2 regions of the Thomasclavelia spiroformis DSM 1552 genome follow, and region 1 is predicted to be linked to the other one. Evidence: a T-box and tRNA genes for the amino acid it is inferred to sense, from the RefSeq annotation. Region 1 holds a T-box; the other holds one or more tRNA genes.

Region 1 (3,375 bases):
CAGTGAAACGGCCCAAGCGACTGTTTACCAAAAACACAGCTCTATGCTAAGTCGAAAGACGACGTATATGGGGTGACGCCTGCCCGGTGCTGGAAGGTTAAGAGGATGTGTCAGCGCAAGCGAAGCACTGAATTGAAGCCCCAGTAAACGGCGGCCGTAACTATAACGGTCCTAAGGTAGCGAAATTCCTTGTCAGGTAAGTTCTGACCCGCACGAAAGGCGTAACGATTTGGGCGCTGTCTCAGCTGTAGACTCGGTGAAGTCTTAGTACCTGTGAAGATGCAGGTTACCCGCGACTAGACGGAAAGACCCCATGGAGCTTTACTGTAGCTTGATATTGGACTTTGATGCAGGATGTACAGGATAGGTAGGAGACTGAGAGACATGCACGCCAGTGTGTGAGGAGTCGCTGTTGGGATACTACTCTTCCTGTATTGGAGTTCTAACCGGATGCCATAAGCTGGCAACGGGACAGTGTCAGGTGGGCAGTTTGACTGGGGCGGTCGCCTCCCAAAGAGTAACGGAGGCGCCCAAAGATACCCTCAGCTTGGATGGAAATCAAGCGCAGAGTGCAAAGGCAAAAGGGTGTTTGACTGCGAGACCAACAAGTCGAGCAGGGACGAAAGTCGGGCTTAGTGATCCGGCGGTGCTGAATGGAAAGGCCGTCGCTCAACGGATAAAAGCTACCCTGGGGATAACAGGCTGATCTCCCCCAAGAGTTCACATCGACGGGGAGGTTTGGCACCTCGATGTCGGCTCATCGCATCCTGGAGCTGAAGTCGGTTCCAAGGGTTGGGCTGTTCGCCCATTAAAGCGGTACGCGAGCTGGGTTCAGAACGTCGTGAGACAGTTCGGTCCCTATCTGTCGTGGGCGTAGGAAGTTTGAGAAGATCTGTCCTCAGTACGAGAGGACCGGGATGGACATATCAATGGTGCACCAGTTGTCACGCCAGTGGCACAGCTGGGTAGCTAAATATGGAAGGGATAAACGCTGAAGGCATCTAAGTGTGAAACCCACTTCAAGATGAGACTTCCCATTACGCAAGTAGGTAAGACCCCTTAAAGACGATAAGGTTGATAGGTCAGGAGTGTAAGCATGGTGACATGTTCAGCGGACTGATACTAATAGGTCGAGGACTTAACCTAAAGAGAGAAGAAGAAGCAATAGGAGCTATTATCCGGTTTTGAGTGATTCTCGAAAGGAATTGCTTAAAAGAGAAGATCTGGTAGCGATAGCATGATGGACACACCTGTACCCATACCGAACACAGAAGTTAAGCATCATAACGGCGACGATAGTACTGCGGTGCGACAATAGCAAGCTGCCGGTTCTTTTTTTATTTAATATTTAAATTACACATTTCTAATTATTTAATCGAATAATTAAATAATTAAATACTATTGTCAAATTTTTATAAACACGTTATAATAGACAAGTAATACGTTGATGAGGAGTAGTAAATAAGAAAATTGTTTTAGAGAGAAAGACATTTGGTGAAAGTCTTTTAACAATGGAATTATTGAATTCACCTTTGAGTGCGACTAATCACCGCCGTTTAAGCTACGTTACAGCTAATTAAGTGTATGACATTTTGTCATAAATTAGGATGGTACCGCGAGATAATCGTTCCTATTGGGAACGATTTTTTATATTTTAGGAGGAATAAAATGGAAAATGAATTATTGAGAATCAAAGAAGAGGCATTGAATAAATTAGATGAATGTTCTTCTTTAAAAGAATTAAATGATATTCGTGTCCTATATTTAGGGAAAAAAGGTCCAATTCAAGAATCAATGAAATTAATGAAAAATATGGATCCGGAAGCTCGTAAAACATTTGGACAAATTTCAAATCTTGTTAAACAAGAATTATCTAAGGCTGTTGAAGAAAAAAAAGAACTATTAGAAAATCAAACAATTTTAGATAAAATTAATAGAGAAAAAATTGATATTACATTACCTAGCTATAAATTAGATCAAGGTTCATTGCATCCTTTATCAATAATTGTAACTGAATTAGAAGATCTATTTTTAGGAATGGGATATCAAATCGCTGAAGGTCCTGAAGTTGAAAGTGATTATTTTAATTTTGAATTAATGAATTTGCCAAAAGGACATCCAGCACGTGATATGCAAGATACATTTTACATTGATGAAAATACGCTTATGCGAACACATACATCTCCAGTCCAAGCACATACATTGTTAGCTGCTAAAGGAAAAGGTCCAATTAAAGTAATATGTCCTGGTAAAACTTATCGCCGTGATGATGATGATGCTACTCACTCACATCAATTTATGCAATGTGAAGGATTGGTTGTTGATAAAAATATTACAATGGCTGATTTAAAAGGAACATTGGAAGTATTTGCTCGTAAATTTTTTGGTGAAAAACGTGAAATACGTTTACGCCCTTCTTATTTCCCGTTCACTGAACCTTCTGTTGAAGTTGATATTTCTTGTCATAATTGTGGAGGTAAGGGTTGTTCAATGTGTAAACATACAGGATGGATTGAAATTTTAGGTGCAGGAATGGTAAATCCTAAAGTACTTGAAATGTGTGGTTTTGATTCTGAAATATATCAAGGATTTGCTTTTGGAATTGGAATTGAACGTGTTGCAATGCTTAAATATGGTATTGATAATATCCGTAATTTCTATAATGATGATATAAGATTTTTAAATCAGTTTACAAGAAAGGAGTAGAAGAATGGATATTAGTTTAAAAGTTTTAAATAGATATATAAAAGTTGATGATCAAGATCCTAAGGAACTTGCTGATAAAATTACTTCAATAGGATTAGAAGTAGAAGGAATGCATAATTTAGCAAATGGTAATAATATGACAATTGGTCATGTATTAGAATGTGTTCCACATCCTGATAGTGATCATTTAAATGTTTGTAAAGTAGAAGTAAAACCTGGAGAAATTAGACAAATTGTTTGTGGGGCACCAAATGTTGCTGCTAATCAAAAAGTAATTGTTGCAAATCCAGGATGTGATTTAGGTAATGGATTTATTATAAAAGAAAGTAAAATTAGAGGTGTAGAATCTAATGGAATGATCTGTTCGATTGCAGAACTTGGATTAGATCAAAGATTGTTAAAACCTGAAGATAAAGAAGGAATACATATATTGGATGATAATGCACCAGTTGGTGAAGATCCATTAGAATATATAGGTCTTAAAGATACAATTTTGGAGATAGGTTTAACACCAAACCGCGCTGATTGTATGGCATTAACTTCATTTGCATATGAAGTAGGTGCAATTTTAAAACGTGATGTAAATTTACCAAAAATTGAAACAAAAGGAATAGATGGTAGTGAAATAAATGTTAAAGTAGATACTGATCTATGTTCTTTTTTTGGTGC
Region 2 (3,375 bases), 1.1 Mb from region 1:
GCAAATATGCCAACAACTCCTGAAGCAGTACATTACTTCTTAGCAAATGGTGGTATTTTAGCTCCTGCTAAAGCTGCTAATGCTGGTGGTGTTGCTGTATCTGCATTAGAAATGTCACAAAACTCTATGCGTTATAATTGGACAGCAAAAGAAGTTGATGAAAAACTTCATAATATTATGATTGATATCCATAATTCATCAGTTGCTGCTGCTGAAAAATATGGATTAGGATATGACTTAATCAAAGGAGCAAATATCGCTGGATTTGAAAAAGTCGTAGCTGCAATGATATCTCAAGGAATTTATTAAGATAACTAAAAAGCACTTAACAGTGCTTTTTTATTTTTTATTTACTTTTGCAATTTGATCTTTATATTCATTCATTCTTTCCATCAGTTCATTATAAAACTCTTGAGCATTCAATATATATAAAGTAGATGAAGTTCGATGCTTTATTTTTATTTTATGCTTACTAATTAATTCAACATCTTTAATATCCTTATAATCAATTAATGCCGGTAAAATTCCAATTCCTTTGTATTCATAAATCATCATTGAATCATTAAATATCTTCATATTATACTTAGTTGTTATTATTGATAAAAGCACAAATAATAATATTAGACCAATAATTACTTTTGATTTATTATGGTCTATTGCAAAATAAACACATGCTCCGCTAATCAATAAAAACATAACAATCGAAAAAATCATCATCCTAAATTCTTTATATTTCATCATAACACCTCTTTATATAAAATAAAAACAACCTAAAGGTTGTAATTTACTAAATGGTGACCTGTACGGGATTCGAACCCGTGAATGCATGCGTGAAAGGCATGTGAGTTAACCGTTTCTCCAACAGGCCAAAATAAAAACTGTTAACACAGTTATAATGGTGGTTCCGGCCGGAATCGAACCAGCGACACGAGGATTTTCAGTCCTCTGCTCTACCGACTGAGCTACGGAACCAATTGGCGGTCTGGACGGGACTCGAACCCGCGACCTCCGCCGTGACAGGGCGGCATTCTAACCAACTGAACTACCAGACCATTTTGGTTGCGGGAGAAGGATTTGAACCAACGACCTTCGGGTTATGAGCCCGACGAGCTACCAGACTGCTCCATCCCGCGATATTCTTTTTTTAAATAAATGGCGAGGGATGAGGGATTCGAACCCCCGCGGGACGTTAATCCCCTGTCGGTTTTCAAGACCGATCCCTTCAGCCGGACTTGGGTAATCCCTCGCATTATTGGTGGACCCTGTTGGACTCGAACCAACGACCGATCGGTTATGAGCCGATAGCTCTAACCAACTGAGCTAAGGGTCCTTGTTGTTTGTCTCTTACGGGTACCTCATATTTAATTGGTAGCGGGGAAGGGATTCGAACCCCCGACCCACCGGGTATGAACCGATTGCTCTAGCCAACTGAGCTACCCCGCCGTAATCAACTACAGCAATGCTATAATCTAATATTGGTGGAGCCTAGCGGGATCGAACCGCTGACCCCCTGCGTGCAAGGCAGGTGCTCTCCCAGCTGAGCTAAGGCCCCAATTCTTATTTTTTAAATGGTCGGGAAGACAGGATTTGAACCTGCGACCCCCTGGTCCCAAACCAGGTGCACTACCAAGCTGTGCTACTTCCCGCTTTTTGCTTTTTTAAATGGCGCGCTAGGCAGGAATCGAACCCACAACCTCTTGATCCGTAGTCAAGCACTCTATCCAGTTGAGCTACTAGCGCTTCTTCTTCCTTACAACGCTTCCATATTCTAACATCTTTCTCAAGCTTTTGCAAGTCCTTTTTTTGTTAAATGACCAAAATAAAAACTGTTAACACAGTTATAATGGTGGTTCCGGCCGGAATCGAACCAGCGACACGAGGATTTTCAGTCCTCTGCTCTACCGACTGAGCTACGGAACCAATTGGCGGTCTGGACGGGACTCGAACCCGCGACCTCCGCCGTGACAGGGCGGCATTCTAACCAACTGAACTACCAGACCATTTTGGTTGCGGGAGAAGGATTTGAACCAACGACCTTCGGGTTATGAGCCCGACGAGCTACCAGACTGCTCCATCCCGCGATATTCTTTTTTTAAATAAATGGCGAGGGATGAGGGATTCGAACCCCCGCGGGACGTTAATCCCCTGTCGGTTTTCAAGACCGATCCCTTCAGCCGGACTTGGGTAATCCCTCGCATTATTGGTGGACCCTGTTGGACTCGAACCAACGACCGATCGGTTATGAGCCGATAGCTCTAACCAACTGAGCTAAGGGTCCTTGTTGTTTGTCTCTTACGGGTACCTCATATTTAATTGGTAGCGGGGAAGGGATTCGAACCCCCGACCCACCGGGTATGAACCGATTGCTCTAGCCAACTGAGCTACCCCGCCGTAATCAACTACAGCAATGCTATAATCTAATATTGGTGGAGCCTAGCGGGATCGAACCGCTGACCCCCTGCGTGCAAGGCAGGTGCTCTCCCAGCTGAGCTAAGGCCCCAATTCTTATTTTTTAAATGGTCGGGAAGACAGGATTTGAACCTGCGACCCCCTGGTCCCAAACCAGGTGCACTACCAAGCTGTGCTACTTCCCGCTTTTTGCTTTTTTAAATGGCGCGCTAGGCAGGAATCGAACCCACAACCTCTTGATCCGTAGTCAAGCACTCTATCCAGTTGAGCTACTAGCGCTTCTTCTTCCTTACAACGCTTCCATATTCTAACATCTTTCTCAAGCTTTTGCAAGTCCTTTTTTTGTTAAATGGTGCCCAGGGCCGGAATCGAACCGGCACGGATTTTAAGGTCCGCAGGATTTTAAGTCCTGTGCGTCTACCAGTTTCGCCACCTGGGCACTTAATGGAGGTTCCAACCGGACTCGAACCGATGATAACAGAGTTGCAGTCTGCTGCCTTACCAACTTGGCCATGGAACCATTAATATTTTTTCTTCACTTTTCCGTGTCTTTCACCGGACTGCCTTTATATAATATAACATATATATTAATTTTGCAAGACTTTTCTTCAAAAAAATTACACTTTTCTTCTTTTGATAAAAAAAACTTTGATTAAATCAATTCTTTTTTTTAAAAAAACTGCTGGTTTTTACCAACAGTTTAAGATTATTTTGACTTTACTTTTGTCCAACGTAGATTATACATTTCTTTTACTTCATTTGTTTGATATGCAAATATTTCATCTTTTGAATCAGTACGAATATCATAAGCACTAATTCCTTTAAAATCATTTTGAGAAGCTTTTTTTGCTGCTTTTACATTAGCAGTCAAATAACCAACTTCAATAGTGTTTTTATATGAATTACTATTTGAAATCATATGATTAATAAATTCATTTGCCAATTTAGTATTTTTACACTCCTTAG

The links. The T-box of region 1 lies ahead of pheS (phenylalanine--tRNA ligase subunit alpha). A T-box ahead of a tRNA ligase gene usually reads a tRNA of that ligase, here a tRNA-Phe.
Region 2: it has a tRNA-Phe gene. The T-box ahead of pheS (phenylalanine--tRNA ligase subunit alpha) is inferred to sense a tRNA for this amino acid. The anticodon was not compared.

What each region holds. Positions count from the first base shown of each region.
Region 1 covers NZ_CP102275.1:593,701-597,075, forward strand. Annotated here, with positions in the region: rRNA gene NQ543_RS02585 (23S ribosomal RNA) at 1-1,146, shown strand, start outside; rRNA gene rrf (5S ribosomal RNA) at 1,223-1,331, shown strand; T-box leader at 1,436-1,635, shown strand; gene pheS (phenylalanine--tRNA ligase subunit alpha) at 1,669-2,706, shown strand; gene pheT (phenylalanine--tRNA ligase subunit beta) at 2,711-3,375, shown strand, end outside.
Region 2 covers NZ_CP102275.1:1,726,308-1,729,682, forward strand. Annotated here, with positions in the region: gene gdhA (NADP-specific glutamate dehydrogenase) at 1-309, shown strand, start outside; gene NQ543_RS08230 (hypothetical protein) at 340-741, opposite strand; tRNA gene NQ543_RS08235 (tRNA-Glu) at 793-868, opposite strand; tRNA gene NQ543_RS08240 (tRNA-Phe) at 897-972, opposite strand; tRNA gene NQ543_RS08245 (tRNA-Asp) at 976-1,052, opposite strand; tRNA gene NQ543_RS08250 (tRNA-Met) at 1,057-1,133, opposite strand; tRNA gene NQ543_RS08255 (tRNA-Ser) at 1,154-1,246, opposite strand; tRNA gene NQ543_RS08260 (tRNA-Ile) at 1,254-1,330, opposite strand; tRNA gene NQ543_RS08265 (tRNA-Met) at 1,367-1,443, opposite strand; tRNA gene NQ543_RS08270 (tRNA-Ala) at 1,477-1,552, opposite strand; tRNA gene NQ543_RS08275 (tRNA-Pro) at 1,570-1,646, opposite strand; tRNA gene NQ543_RS08280 (tRNA-Arg) at 1,664-1,740, opposite strand; tRNA gene NQ543_RS08285 (tRNA-Phe) at 1,845-1,920, opposite strand; tRNA gene NQ543_RS08290 (tRNA-Asp) at 1,924-2,000, opposite strand; tRNA gene NQ543_RS08295 (tRNA-Met) at 2,005-2,081, opposite strand; tRNA gene NQ543_RS08300 (tRNA-Ser) at 2,102-2,194, opposite strand; tRNA gene NQ543_RS08305 (tRNA-Ile) at 2,202-2,278, opposite strand; tRNA gene NQ543_RS08310 (tRNA-Met) at 2,315-2,391, opposite strand; tRNA gene NQ543_RS08315 (tRNA-Ala) at 2,425-2,500, opposite strand; tRNA gene NQ543_RS08320 (tRNA-Pro) at 2,518-2,594, opposite strand; tRNA gene NQ543_RS08325 (tRNA-Arg) at 2,612-2,688, opposite strand; tRNA gene NQ543_RS08330 (tRNA-Leu) at 2,760-2,848, opposite strand; tRNA gene NQ543_RS08335 (tRNA-Cys) at 2,855-2,929, opposite strand; gene NQ543_RS08340 (extracellular solute-binding protein) at 3,116-3,375, opposite strand, start outside.